Regions from separate parts of the Brevibacillus sp. HD3.3A genome, predicted to be linked through region 3. Evidence: riboswitches for the same ligand, from Rfam matches in the RefSeq annotation. Region 3 holds a riboswitch; each other region holds the start of a gene.
What was found. A riboswitch is a leader RNA that binds a small molecule or an ion and turns the genes downstream of it on or off. The one in region 3 is predicted to bind cobalamin.
Positions count from the first base shown of each region.

Region 1 (4,838 bases), 2.8 Mb from region 3:
TCTGCAAACCTCGTACGTGGATCATCGCAGGTCTACCTCCTTCCGATCCGTTTGTTTTGCTTTAACAAATAGGCGAAAAACGGCGCTCCCAAAAAGGCGGTCACGACACCGAGCGGAATTTCCGTCGGAACGAGCAGCATTCGCGCCAATGTATCCGCCCACAGGACGTAGATACCGCCGCAAATCGCCGACATCGGCAGCAGGATGCGGTAATCCGGCCCGACCAGCATCCGTACCAGATGTGGCACGACCAGGCCAACGAAGCCTATGATCCCTGAGATCGAAACCGCCGCCGCCGTCAACAAGGTGGATACGAGCAAAATAATGAGCTTCGTCTTGTCGACATTGACGCCCAAATGCGCTGCCTGACGCTCTCCCAGGGCAAACAAGTTCAAGGAACGGGCATAGCCAACAAGGATGATTACACCGATCAGCACATACGGAATCAGTACATACGTAAAAGCCCAGCCGCGAAACGACAAGCTGCCCATCAGCCAAAAGACGATTTCGTTCACCGTCTGGTTCGACAAGGACACCATAAAAGAGACGAGCGAACCGAGAAACGCCTGAATGACGACCCCGGATAAAATGAGCGTCTCTGTTTGCAGCTTGCCCTGTGTCTTCGCCAGCGACAGTACAATCCACAGACTGCACAGCCCCGTCAAAAAGGCGACCACAGGCGTGCTCCATTCCCCGAGAAAAGCGAATTGCAAGCCAAACAGGATCAGAAAAGCGGCACCGACAGCAGCTCCGGATGCCACTCCCATCGTAAACGGGTCTGCGAGCGGATTGCGCAGCACCCCTTGAAATCCGGCGCCCGCAAGCGACAGGCAAGCCCCTACCAGAATCGCCAGGATGACGCGGGGAAAACGCACTTTCATCACGATTTGCTCGGACGAATCCGGCCATGTCACGGCAACCAAGTCCGACATGCCGGGGAGCTGATGCAACAAGATCAGCCATACTTGCGAAAGCGGAAGCGATGCCGCTCCCATCGAAATGCTGACTACCGCCGATGCCAGCAGGATCAGACTGCTGGCCCCTCCCCATAAAAGCAACTGCTTCTTCATTTTATTTCACCAGATCAGGGTAAATCGCTTTGGCTACCTCGATCAAACCTTGGGTAATCCGCGGTCCCGGGCGCGAAAGCAAATTTTGCTCCATCCCGAAAATCTGCTTGTCGCGGATCGCCTTCATCTTGTCCCAGCCGTTGCGGTTCGCAATGATGTCCTCCAGCTTTTTCCCTGTCTTGTCGTCCGTAATGCCTTTTGCATACAAAATGACGTCAGGATCGCTTTTTAAAATCTTTTCTTCGCTGATCGGGTTCCACCCTTGGGTATCAGCGGCAATGTTTGTCGCGCCTGCCAGTGAAATCAGCTCATCCAGAAATTCCCCTTTGCCCACCGTCCAGCCCGGCGAAAATTCCAGGTACACTTTTTTCTTGTCTTCCGGCTTCACCGCTTTGACCGCTTCCTGCACGCGCGCGATGTCCTGCTTCATGCTTGCGACTACTTTTTCCGCCTGCTCCTGTCTGTTTGTAATGACACCCATCGCCAAAATGTTGTCAAATATCTCATCCATTTTTTGCGGGTGAGTCACGTAAACAGGCATGCCCAACGTTTTCAGCTTCGCAGCGACAGGCTCATCCATCGAGATTCCGCCGATGACCAGATCAGGCGACTGGGCGAGAATCGCCTCTTCGCTCGGCTTGACGACACCGCCCACTTTCGGCTTCGTGGCAGCTTCTGCCGGATAATCGTCGTAGTCGGACACCCCGACGATCCGGTCGTTCAGGCCGAGTGCGAACAAAATCTCTGTTTCACCCGGAGAGGTGGAGACAATCCGCTGCGGCTCTTTTTGCAAGGTCACTTCTTTTCCCGTCGAATCCTTGACCGTCAGCGGGTAGACAGTCGCTTTGGCCGTTGTTTCCTGTGGTGTTGTCTGTGGCGCCTCTGTCTTTGGAGCAGGGGCTGTTTGCGTGTTGCCATTGCCTGTGCAGCCGACCAAGCTTGCAGCAATGACCATGGGCATGAGCAGTTTCCACGAACGTTTCATATGTATAACTTCCTTTCTGGGCAACTGGTTGATTCTTAGCATAGAAAAACCCCTTCGCTTCCAGCGGGAAACAAAAGGGTCGACTTGCCAGAACGATCTGGTCACGCCAAAAAGTCCTGAACGGGCCGAACCTTTCCGCGAAGGCGCAGGCACATCATGCAAACAGGCAGGTCTCCTGGCTTGCGGCTTGCGACAGCCGCTTTACAGTGGCGGGACCGCGCCGGATTTGCACCGGCTTCCCTTTTCACCTCGCCCATGACAGACGAGGCACCTGCTTGCTGTATTCAGTTGTTTGTGCCTGCAAGCTAAGACTCACCCACCATCATAGCATTCCTTGGCCCAAAAAAGAATGCGTCATTTTGCACCAAAACGCAGGCCCAGGCTACCCGTCAACCTGCAGCAGCCACTAGCCTTTTGCCTAACCGACGAAAATTACTGTTTGCGCTTGTGCAAGTAATCGATAATTCCCATCGCGCACACCTGCAAATCCAGTCGCAGGACGCTCATCACTTCATGCTGCTCGGCAATGCCGCGCGCTTTCAGATGCTGGCTGACAAGAGCGAACAGCCTGTCCCCCAATTGCTCCGTGCCAAGCCCGGCGGAAACGGCCGCCTCGCCTTCTGCCACGAATACGGGAAGCCACTCTGCCACTTGCCGATAGACGTCCTCCACTTCTTCCGTCATGCCAAAATGCCCGAAGTAGATACGCTGGAGTTCGCGCTTGCGAAAACGCTCGATAGACGCAAGCATCGCCTGCGGATCGAACTGATTTGGAGACGTGGACGGCAAAACGAAATGCAATCCGTCTTTTTGGAGCTGCGGATAAAAAACGCCCGCTGTATCACCTGTGAACATGCCGCGGCTAACCGGATCGTAAATGCTGAAATGATGGTTCGCATGGCCGGGCGAATCCAAAAATTCAAGGACACAGTTCGGCCCGATCGGCAAGGTGTCTCCGTCTTTTCGCACCAAGATTCGCTCCTCGGGAATCGCCACAATCGGATCGAACAGGCGGTTGAAATCGTCCTGGTAAACGGCTTTCGCTCCCGCAATCAAGCGACTCGGGTCCACCAGATGGCGCGCTCCTTTTGGATGCACCACGATTTTGGCCTGCGGGCATTCGCGCAAAAACAAGCCTGCCCCACCCGCGTGATCCAGATGAATGTGCGTCACGATGATGTATTTGACTTGCTCCGGCGAAAAGCCGAGCTTGTGCAATCCTGCCACAATGTACGGCACGGACGGGCTTGGCCCTGTCTCGACAAGCGTCAATTGTTCCTCTGCTATTACATACGTTCCCGTCCGCTCCGCCCAGCCCATGTCAAAGCCGTCAATCAGATGGATGCGGTGTCCCAAGGAAATCGGTTCAGTAGGTTGCATCGATTTTTCTCCCCCTGCCAACTTGATATCGTGTGAATATTTCCACTTTACCATTGATCGTGCCCGGATTCGAGAGGGCTTTGCCGTTTCTTGGCTGGTTACGGGCGGGAAGCGATGCGCGCTACTTCGCCATTCGTCATTTGTACCAGTTGCTTTGGCGTCAGCGAAAAAACAGCGTTCGGATGCCCGGCAGCCGCCCAGATGACTTCGAAGCGAAGCAAATCCTCATCAATCCACGTCTCAATCGGTTCCAGATGTCCGACGGGCGAGACACCGCCGATGACAAATCCGGTTTTTTCGCGCACAAAATCGGCATCTGCTTTTCCCGGCTTCTCCTGCATCCATTGCGCGAGCAGCTTTTCGTCGATCCGGTTTGTGCCGCTTGCCACGACCAGAACAGGCTTGTCCGTCGTCTTCCGGCGAAAAATGATCGACTTGGCAATTTGCGCGACCTCGCATCCGATCGCTTGCGCTGCCTCCGCAGCTGTGCGGGTGCTATCCGGCAGTTCGACCACCTGATTGTCATACCCCAATTGTTGCAATCTCGCTTGCACTTTCTGCGCGCTTTCTTTTAATCGCTGCATTAGTTTTGCTCCTTTCCTTTTACACGTTTTCGTTAAATGAACGACAGGTATGGTTATAGCTAAGGCTCTGCGTAATACATCACGACCTGAATGACGGCTTGCTTTTCGCCTTCATTGCTGTACTGATGGGGAACGTTTCCAGCAAAACGGATGCCGTCTCCTTCCGACATGCGAAACCGTTCGTCCTTGATTTTCAGGCAAAACTCGCCCGCGCTGACGGTAATGTACTCGTAGACGCCTTCATTGTGTGGAGTCGACGAGTAGCTTGCCCCCGGGTCAAGCTCGATGCGAAACATTTCCAGCTTGGTCATCGGATCAAAAGGAAACTGCAAATACGCCCGGCACAAGCCGTTGTCTTCGATGATGGGCGACACGTCTGCGATTGACACAAAAGAAACGGCACTGTCCGGCGCCTTCAACAGCGATGAGAACGACACTTGCAGACCTGTTGCCATTTTCCACAAGGTCGTCACCGTCGGCTGGGAATCGCCGCGCTCAATCTGGTGCAGCATGCCTTTGCTTACGCCCGTCAGCTCCGCTACTTTATCGAGGCTCAAGCCCCGCTTTTTGCGAATCGTCTCCAAGTTTGCTCCAATGATCGTCTGTATTGATTCCACCAGAGTGCTCCTCTCTTTGCATTTTGTATCAGATAATGAACAATTATATAACATAACAAACACAAAAGAAAATAGCGCCTAAACAAAAAACTCCCCCGAACCGCCAAAAGCATGCGCGGTTCAGGGGAAGTTTTTCGCTAGTCATTAGGCTTGTGTGTAAATGACGACAGCGTCGCGCAGGAATGCTGCCAGGCCAGGCTGC
Region 1 is NZ_CP085874.1:4,047,821-4,052,658, forward strand. Features, by position in the region: gene HP435_RS18740 (ABC transporter ATP-binding protein) at 1-25, opposite strand, end outside; gene HP435_RS18745 (FecCD family ABC transporter permease) at 33-1,070, opposite strand; gene HP435_RS18750 (ABC transporter substrate-binding protein) at 1,072-2,055, opposite strand; cobalamin riboswitch at 2,203-2,345, opposite strand; gene HP435_RS18755 (MBL fold metallo-hydrolase) at 2,488-3,435, opposite strand; gene HP435_RS18760 (YbaK/EbsC family protein) at 3,534-4,019, opposite strand; gene HP435_RS18765 (helix-turn-helix domain-containing protein) at 4,079-4,636, opposite strand; gene HP435_RS18770 (MerR family transcriptional regulator) at 4,781-4,838, opposite strand, start outside.
Region 1: another riboswitch for cobalamin. It lies ahead of HP435_RS18750 (ABC transporter substrate-binding protein); the one in region 3 lies ahead of cobO (cob(I)yrinic acid a,c-diamide adenosyltransferase).

Region 2 (4,838 bases), 1.4 Mb from region 3:
TCACTTTGCCGATCTCGCCAAGCTGCTGCGCGGGGATATCAAGCGAGAGAGCGAGTTTTTGGCAAGTCCGGTGCAGATCAAGGAAAACCGCAAATATCCGATTCCCAACTACGGTTCGGCAATGTCGCCTTTTTACGGAGTATTGTCGCTATGGGTAGGAGCGACCTTGCTGATTTCTTTGCTCAAACCAGACCCGGAGAACCCGGACGGACGCTACAAGCCGTACCAGCTGTACCTTGGCCGTCTGGGCACATTCGTGACAATCGGGCTGTTCCAGGCACTGTGTATTACGCTCGGTGACTTTTACATTTTGGAAGCGTATGTGGCGGACAAAGTTCCGTTTGTCCTTTTCGCGATGCTCGTCAGTATGGTGTTCGTGACGATCACGTATACGCTGTTGTCGGTATTCGGCAATGTCGGCAAGGGTATCGCGATCATTTTCATGGTCTTCCAGTTTTCCAGCTCCGGGGGCACGTTCCCGATCAGCATGACGGCGCCTTTTTTCCAGGCACTCAATCCGTTTATGCCGTTCACCTACGCGATCAGTTTGTTGCGTGAAGGGGTCGGGGGCGTCCTCTGGGAGACGGCGATTCGGGATATTCTCATGCTGTGCGGCTTCATCGGCATCAGTCTGTTTATTGCGCTGGCCTTGAAACGACCGCTGAGCGGGCTGATTCAAAAATCGATGGAAAATGCGAAGAAAACGAAGATCATCGGGTAATCCGCTCGGCCATGATGCCAGCCTGTCAGTAGATGGGCTGGCTTTTTCTATGGCTGAAATATCCAATATTTAGCAAAGAAAAGAATTGTTAATTTTCAAAATAACTGATATATTGAGAGCAAACTTCATACGTGTACAAACAGGTGCAGATAAATTCAACACTTTTATCTGCTTAAAAGGGAAGTTCGGTTCGAATCCGACGCTGTCCCGCAACTGTAATTGGGAGCGATTCGAAGATACCACTGTTTTCGCCAGCCGAAAATGGGAAGGTTCGAAAAGCGATGATCATAAGCCAGGAGACCTGCCTGTTTGAGCGCAACATCAATACCTACGAGGATAGGGGGTGTTAAGTGCGAGATGGATAGGCGTGTTTTTGATTTTCACAATCAGCATGCTTATTTCGGTATTCATTCGCCTCTTAACAACTTCTGCGGAAGTTGTTTTTTTGTGCGGATTTTCAGGAGGGTACGTGACGGATGAGTGATTTTTTGTTTGGAACGGTGGAGTATTTCACCAACGATTTTCAGGCGTGCATTATGAACAACTTGACGATAGAGAACCCGAGCGCGATCAAAGCGCATTACGCGAAATTAAAAGCAGAGGTCATCAGGCGAGCAGAAAATCAGGCAGATCAAGAAAAGCTTTTGCACAATCTCGACAAGGCTTATCAACGTCTAAAGGTCAACTTAATCGGGGCGGAGGATGAAGAGAATGGGAGCTGAAGAAAAGTTTTTTCCAGGTCTGGAAGGTGTGGTCGCTGCGGAAACGAGCATTTCCTTTTTGGATACGAAGCAAGGGGAAATCGTCATCAAAGGGTACGATTTGATCGAGCTGTCCAAAGCGCATCGTTACTTGGATATCGTCCATCTTTTGCTGGAAGAATCGTTGCCGAACGAACAGCAAAAGCGCGAAGTGGAAGAAAAGCTGAAAGCCGAGTACGACATACCGAACCAAGTATTCGACATGCTCAAGCTGCTGCCGGAAAAAACGCATCCGATGGACGGCTTGCGCACCGGGCTTTCTGCGCTTGCCGGATACGACAGCCAACTGGACAACTGCACGGCGCAAGCCAACAAGGAGCGGGCTTACAAGCTGCTGGGCAAAGTGCCGAACATCGTCGCCAACAGCTACCGCGTGATTCAAAAGGAAGCGCTGATCGCGCCGCTGCCGGAGCTGTCGTACAGTGCGAATTTCCTGTACATGATCACGGGCAAAATCCCGTCCGACTTTGAAGAAGCCATTTTCGACCGTTCGCTTGTTTTGTACAGCGAGCATGAGATGCCTAATTCGACGTTTACGGCACGCGTCATTGCCTCGACGATGTCGGATTTGTACGGGGCGTTGACCGGGGCGGTCGCTTCCTTGAAAGGGAACTTGCACGGCGGCGCGAACGAAGCGGTGATGCACATGCTGCTTGAGGCAGGCTCGGTCAAGGAGTTTGAAGCTTTGCTGGAGTCCAAGCTGGCCAACAAGGCGCGGATCATGGGCTTCGGGCACCGCGTGTACATGAAAAAGATCGACCCGCGCGCACTGATGATGAAGGACGCCCTGAAGCAATTGTGTGATGCAAAAGGCGACGACTTGCTGTACCAGATGTGCGAGGCAGGCGAAAAAATCATGGAGCGCGAGAAGGGCATTTACCCGAATCTGGACTACTACGCCGCTCCGGTTTACTGGATGCTGGGGATTCCGATTCCGCTGTACACACCGATCTTTTTCAGCGCAAGAACAGTGGGGCTGTGCGCACACGTCATCGAGCAGCATAGCCACAACCGCCTTTTCCGTCCACGGGTCAACTACATCGGCCAACGCCACGCCTAAATCCAATCCAAGCAGAAAGGAATGAGTCGCTTGTTGAAAATGAATGATCGCACGAAAACAGACCAGTTGCTGGAGGAGATCGCAGACTATGTGCTGACGAAGGAGATTACGAGCGAGGAGGCGTTCCAGACCGCGCGCTACGTGCTGTTGGACACGCTCGGATGCGGCATTTTGGCCTTGTCCTATCCCGAGTGCACGAAGCTTTTGGGGCCTATCGTCCCGGGCACAGTCGTTCCGAACGGCAGCCGTGTTCCCGGCACAGCGTATGTGCTTGATCCTGTGCGCGGAGCGTTCAACATCGGATGCATGATTCGCTGGCTCGACTACAACGATACGTGGCTGGCAGCCGAGTGGGGACATCCGTCCGACAACCTGGGAGGCATTTTGGCTGTAGCCGACTATGTGAGCCGTGTGCGCCTGGCAGAAGGAAAAGAACCGCTCGTCGTGCGCGATGTTTTGGAAATGATGGTGAAGGCGCACGAGATTCAGGGAGTGCTCGCGCTGGAAAACAGCTTGAACCGCGTGGGGCTTGATCACGTTCTGTTCGTCAAAATCGCCACGACTGCGGTCGTGACGAAGCTGCTGGGCGGGGGCCGGGAAGAGATCATTAACGCCTTGTCCAACGCATGGATCGACAATTCCAGCCTGCGCACTTATCGTCACGCACCGAATACGGGATCGCGCAAGTCATGGGCTGCGGGAGACGCGACCAGCCGGGGCGTGCATCTGGCATTGATGGCGCTAAAAGGCGAAATGGGTTACCCGTCCGCACTGTCTGCGCCAGGCTGGGGATTCCAGGACGTTTTGTTCAACAAAAAAGAACTGAAGCTCGCTCGACCGCTCGACTCCTACGTGATGGAGCACGTGCTGTTCAAAGTATCGTATCCGGCAGAGTTCCACGCCCAAACCGCAGCAGAGTGCGCCGTAACGCTGCACCCGCAAGTCATCGACCGACTGGAAGAGATCGATTCCATCACGATTACGACTCATGAATCGGCTATCCGGATTATCGACAAGGTCGGCCCGCTGCACAATCCGGCTGACCGTGACCACTGCCTGCAATACATTACCGCCATTGCTCTGCTCAAAGGAACGATTACAGCGGAGCATTACGAAGACGAAACCGCCAGCGACCCGAGAATAGACAGTCTGCGCGCGAAAATGAAGGTGATCGAGAACAAGCAGTACACGTACGATTACCTCGATCCGAACAAGCGCTCAATCGCAAATGCGGTACAGATTCACTTCAAGGATGGAACGAAGACGGAGAACGTCGAGTGCGAATATCCGCTCGGACACCGTTTCCGCCGTCAGGAAGCGATTCCGAAGATCGAGGAAAAGTTTTCGGATACATTGCGTACCCATTTCCCAGCCGGGCAGCAGCGCAAAATCGAGCAAGTCTGCTTTGACCACGAACAATTGGGGCAGATGCGCGTGAACGAGTTTATGAATCTGTTTTTGATCGGATAAGGAGGCGTTTGGCTTGGCGTGGATCGTGGATCAACCTATGACGCAAAAAGATCTGGCTGAGCAGCTGCGCTCGCTCATGTCGGCGCCTGACATTTTGCAAATACCCGGAGCGCACGACGCAATGGCTGCTATCGTCGCCAAACAGGCGGGCTTTTCGGCTCTGTACTTGTCAGGGGCTGCCTATACCGCGAGCAGGGGCTTGCCGGATTTGGGCATCGTCACTTCATCCGAAACGGCTGAACGCGCGAAAGACCTCGTACGAGCCACCAACTTGCCTGTGCTGGTCGATATCGATACGGGATTTGGCGGCGTGCTGAACGCGGCCCGCACCGCGCGGGAAATGGTCGAAGCTCACGTCGCGGCGGTTCAGATCGAGGATCAGCAGCTTCCGAAAAAGTGCGGTCACTTGAACGGGAAGCAGTTGGTCACAACCGAAGAAATGGCGCAAAAAATCAGCGTCATGAAAGAAGTCGCCCCTACTTTACTGATTGTGGCACGGACAGATGCGCGTTCTGTGGAGGGACTGGAGGCAGCGATTGCGCGAGCCGTCGCGTATGTGGAAGCGGGAGCGGATGCCGTTTTTCCGGAAGCGCTGGAATCGGAGGCGGAGTTCCGTTTGTTCGCGGAAAAGATCAAGGTGCCTTTGCTCGCCAACATGACCGAATTTGGAAAAACGCCGTACTATTCGGCGCAGCAGTTTGCCGAGATGGGCTACCAAATGGTCATCTATCCCGTGACGTCGCTTCGGGCAGCCGCGAAAGCGTATGAACGCATTTTCTCGCTGATCAAGACGCACGGGACGCAAAAAGCAGCGCTGTCCGACATG
Region 2 is NZ_CP085874.1:5,998,762-6,003,599, reverse strand. Features, by position in the region: gene HP435_RS27955 (YhgE/Pip domain-containing protein) at 1-721, shown strand, start outside; cobalamin riboswitch at 846-1,045, shown strand; gene HP435_RS27950 (hypothetical protein) at 1,198-1,443, shown strand; gene mmgD (citrate synthase) at 1,433-2,542, shown strand; gene HP435_RS27940 (bifunctional 2-methylcitrate dehydratase/aconitate hydratase) at 2,582-4,012, shown strand; gene prpB (methylisocitrate lyase) at 4,026-4,838, shown strand, end outside.
Region 2: another riboswitch for cobalamin. It lies ahead of HP435_RS27950 (hypothetical protein); the one in region 3 lies ahead of cobO (cob(I)yrinic acid a,c-diamide adenosyltransferase).

Region 3 (4,838 bases):
CATCGCTGCCCGTTCGACGATCTGCCTCCCGGTCATTCTCGATCTGGCAGAGCGAAAAGTCATTTGGACGGACATCGCGCTGCGTTCGCATCCGCGCTTCGTCAACAACGTAGAGGCAAATGGCGGCGGTATCGAATGGATGGGCCGCGCGCTGACGACACTTGTGAAGCCGACCTTGCACGAGCTGTTCACCCTGCACGCACAGGCGAGAGGGACGATTACCGACCGGATGGAGGAAGCAGACACGGTTTTTTCCATGGAAGAGGGGATTACCCCGTTTGACATGGAAGTGATCTTGGCTGATTTCCTCGCTGGTTAATGATGGGAAGTTTAAAAGTCAGCTCAGGCTGGCTTTTTTCGTTGTTTGCAAGAATCGCTCCCTCGGATTTTCCGTGTTTTTCCATTTTCCCTCTCCGATTTGCAGCTTTTGCTTGAATCCACGGTAGCATTTGCTATTATTAAAACAAGTGAGTGTTATTGAAATGAATGAACGACATTTGAATAGGATAGAAAACAGGTCCTTGTGTTTTTGCGAGTGCTTATTTCGTGAAAGACAGGGTTAAAAGGGAAGTTTGGTGAAATGCCAACGCGGTCCCGCCACTGTAAAAGAGTAGCTCTTCTTCCTGGCAACGGCGCCATCCACTGCCCCACTACGAGGCGGGAAGGAGAAGAAGAGTGATGATCCTTGAGCCAGGAAACCTGCCTGTTTTGGTGTATGCACTGTTTTCCTTCGGGTCAAAGGAAGAGGTGAGGATTGTTTTTGTCAGCTATCCGCGCTTTGTTTTCCTTCTAGATTTTGGAAAACAAAGCGTTTTTTTGTGCGCCTGACAAGCAATCGCTGACACTTTTTGGACTGGACAATGGGGTCCCCGAAAAGTACCTGAAAAGGGCTGGAGAAAACTATCCTTTTTTAGGTAACTGACGGGGGCCCTGAAAAGTATGTAGGGTCAAAATGACAGCAAGGTCTTCACTTCAATCTGGGGGTGTGCGTTGTGAGCAATAAACGTGGACTGTTTTTGGTCTATACCGGAGACGGAAAAGGAAAGACGACAGCAGCGGTGGGCCTGGCTGTACGGGCGACCGGGCGGGGGAAAAAGGTGATTATGATTCAGTTCATCAAGTCGCCTGAGCGGACGTATGGAGAGAAAATCATTTTTGACAAGCTCGGCATCGAGATCGTGCAAAAGGGCGTAGGCTTTACGTGGACGAAGACGCCAGAGGAGCATCGGGAAGCGCTCAAGGAGGCGTGGGCTTTTGCCCGGGAAAAGCTGTCTTCGGGAGCGTATGACGTCGTGATTTTGGACGAGCTGAACAACGCGCTGGCGATCGATCGTTTTCCCATTGACGATGTGCTGCCGCTGTCGGATGTTTTGGAAGCGATTCAAAACAGGCCGAGCCATGTGCATCTGGTCGTGACGGGGCGGAGCGCCAAGCAGGAAGTGATGGACATGGCTGATCTGGTGACAGAAATGAAGCCGCTCAAGCATTACTATGACGAAGGAATACCAGCAGTGCTGGGGGTAGAATTTTAATGAACGTGCTGGAAACGTATGGTCACGGTGGCGACTTGCTGACCGCCTCGCAACGCTTTGGCGTAAAGCCTGGAGAGTTTCTCGATTTCAGCGCCAATATCAATCCGCTCGGCATGCCGGAACGGGTCAGGGACATGCTGCTGGATTCGCTGTCTGCGGTGTTGCGCTATCCGGACCCGGGACACCGCGAGTTTCGCCAGGCGCTGGCGAAGCGTCTCGGACTGCCGGAAGCATATCTTTTGCCAGCCAATGGAGCGGCGGAAGCGATGGCTTTGGCGATTCTCGGGCTGCAACCAGAGACAGTCGGCGTCGTGTATCCGTGCTTTTCGGAATATGCAGAGCTTTCCGAGCAGTTTGGCGCGCGTGTCATTGGTTGCTACGGAAAAGCAGAGAACGGCTACAAGCCGGATCATGCCGAGCTGTACAAGCTGTTTGAACAGGCTGATCTCGTATTTGTCGGCTCGCCGAACAACCCGACCGGGATCTTGTACGAGCCGCAGGAGCTGTTGCAAATGGCGGACTGGGCGGCAGAGACAGGCACCTGGCTGGTCGTGGACGAAGCTTTTCTCGATTTCGTGGCGGAAGAACGGCAATTTACGCTGGCGAGTCGCCTGGAGAGCTTTCCTCGGGTCATTTTGATGCGGTCGATGACGAAAATGTATGCGATTCCCGGTCTGCGTCTGGGATACGCGATCGCCCATCCGGACGCGATCGCCAACATGCGGCAAAAGCAAGTGAGCTGGAGCGTGAATGCGCTGGCCCTTTTGGCGGGGGAACTGTGCCTGATAGAGCAGGAGTACGAGCGAAAAACCCGCAGCCTGATCGCCGAAGAGCGGGCCAAATTGCTCGACTTCGTCGGCAAGGAGCTGGGATGGCAAGTGTGGCCGGGAGAGGCGAACTTCTTGCTCGTTCGCTCGCCGGGGGAGCTGCCGGCGGCCCAGTTGCAAGAATGGCTTGGCAAAAAAGGGGTGCTGATCCGCAATTGCGCGATGTATCCCGGACTGACTGCCCATGACGTGCGCATCGCGGTTCGCGGAAGTGCGGAAAATGCTCGCCTGATGGCGGTCTTGCGCGAGGTGCGGGATGAAAGGGGCGGCAAGCGTTGAGTCTGGTGTTGGTGACAGGCGGCGTTCGCTCCGGCAAGAGCCGCTTTGCCGAAGAGCTGGCCGAACAGGCTGGCGAGCGAGTTCTTTACGTAGCAACGGGGCAAGCCTGGGACGAAGAGATGAAGCAGCGGATCGAGCGGCACAAAGAGCGCCGTCCAAGTCAATGGGGAAGCGTCGAGGTAGGGGAGCGGCTTTGCGACTACGAGAGCGTTGCATCAGGCTACGGGGTCGTGCTGATTGATTGCTTGTCGACATGGGTGAGCAATCGGCTGATGAGCGTCGAGGAAGCGCAGTGGCGCAGCCAGGAGCATACCGAAGCGCTTTTGCAGGAACTGGAGGCGTGGCTTGCCCTCGTCAGCCGCTCCCCGCAAAAAGTGATCGCAGTCACCAGCGAGGTCGGCTTGGGCGGAGTGGCGATGAATCGGCTGGGCAGATGGTTCGCCGATGTGCTCGGGGATGTCAATCAACAGAGTGCACGGCAGGCGGATGCCGTCTACGCGGTAATGGCCGGAATCCCGTGGAGGATCAAAGGATGAATGCATTTTGGCACGCGATTGCCTTTTTTACGCGGATTCCCGTCCCGTGGCTGCGCCCATCCGATGAGGCGTGGAAAAAAAGCGTCAACTGGTATCCGGCTGTCGGGCTGGTCATAGGTATTTTGCTATGGGGTGTCCACCAGGCAGGGCTTTCGCTCTTCAGTCCGTGGCTTGCCGCCGTGTTGACGCTCGTCGTCTGGGTGTACATCACAGGCGGACTGCATCTCGACGGCTGGATGGATTTGGCGGACGGATTGGGCAGCAGCAGGCCAAAAGAACAAGTGCTTGCGATCATGAAGGACAGCCGCGTGGGTGCTTTTGGCGTGCTGGCGGCGCTTTTGCTACTGCTGCTCAAGGCGGGCGCTTTGGCAGAGCTGACACATCCAGGCTGGGGGCTGCTCCTCGTTTTTGTTCCCGCAGCGGCGCGGACCCATGTCCTGCTTGCCATTCGGTTCTGGCCGTACTTGTCGGCGGATAAAGGGATCGGCAAAGGCATCAGCGCCGGATTGTCGCTGTGGGCGATCGTCATCGGCTATGTGGCTTTGCTCGCAGCTGGCTGGCTGGCAGGCGGCTGGCAGGTCGTCGCGGCGATCGCTGGATCGTGCTTGTTCGCTCTGCTGTTCTGTCGTTCGGTTGCCCGCAAGCTGGGCGGGCTGAACGGGGATTGCTACGGGGCTGTCATCGAGAGCAGCGAGGCGGTCATGCTGCTTGTACTGGTCGGGAGTTGGTGGTTATGAGGTGGGTCTGGATACGCCATGGCGAGACTGACAGCAATCGGGAACACAGATATCTCGGGCATAGCGACGTCCCTTTGAACATAGATGGAAAAAGGCAGGCGAGTGAACTGGCAGAGCGCTTGTCCCGCCAGATCGAACGGCCTGATGCGCTCTACGCCAGCGATTTGCTCCGGTGCCTGGAGACGGCCCAACCGCTGGCCGACGTATGGGATGTGCCGATCATCTCTGTTCCGGCTTTGCGGGAGCTGTCTTTTGGCGACTGGGAGCTGCTGACCTACGACGAGCTGATGCAGGCGGATTGCGAGCGGGCTACGCGCTGGTACGACGATCCTTTTCACTGCTGTCCGCCCAACGGGGAAAGCCTGCAAGCGCTGGGCCACCGCGTAGACGGCTGGTTGTGCAAGCTGATGGATCGGCAACAGCGGGAACCAAACGAAACGACCGTATTGGTTGCCCACGGCGGAGTGATTCGCTGGTTCCAGGCGGCATGGCTTGCAAAAGATCCGCGCCAATACTGGCAAGTAGACGGGCTAAAGCACGGAGAAGCGCTGTTTGCGGAGTGGGATGGGCAGCGCTGGCACAGACAAAGGCTGGGAAGCTAAAGAGAGGGACAACATGACGGAAGTGTGGGTATTGTGCGCGGCATACTTGATTGATCGGGTGGTAGGCGACCCGCGCAGCTTGCCGCATCCGGTGGTGATCATCGGATGGTGGATCACGCGGCTGGAGCGTGTCATTCGCGCGGTCGTCAAGCGGGAATCGCATTTGAAGCTGGCGGGAATCTTGTTTCCGCTCCTGATCGTGTCAGGCAGCTATGCCGCCGTCTGGCTGATTTTGTGGGTGGCTGCTCTCGTGCATCCACTGCTCGCGTGGGTGGTTGGAGCCTGGCTCATCTCCACGACGATCGCGACAAAAGGCTTGGCGGAC
Region 3 is NZ_CP085874.1:1,244,201-1,249,038, forward strand. Features, by position in the region: gene HP435_RS06265 (TerD family protein) at 1-319, shown strand, start outside; cobalamin riboswitch at 499-722, shown strand; gene cobO (cob(I)yrinic acid a,c-diamide adenosyltransferase) at 993-1,532, shown strand; gene cobD (threonine-phosphate decarboxylase CobD) at 1,532-2,638, shown strand; gene cobU (bifunctional adenosylcobinamide kinase/adenosylcobinamide-phosphate guanylyltransferase) at 2,644-3,174, shown strand; gene cobS (adenosylcobinamide-GDP ribazoletransferase) at 3,171-3,911, shown strand; gene HP435_RS06290 (histidine phosphatase family protein) at 3,908-4,513, shown strand; gene cbiB (adenosylcobinamide-phosphate synthase CbiB) at 4,527-4,838, shown strand, end outside.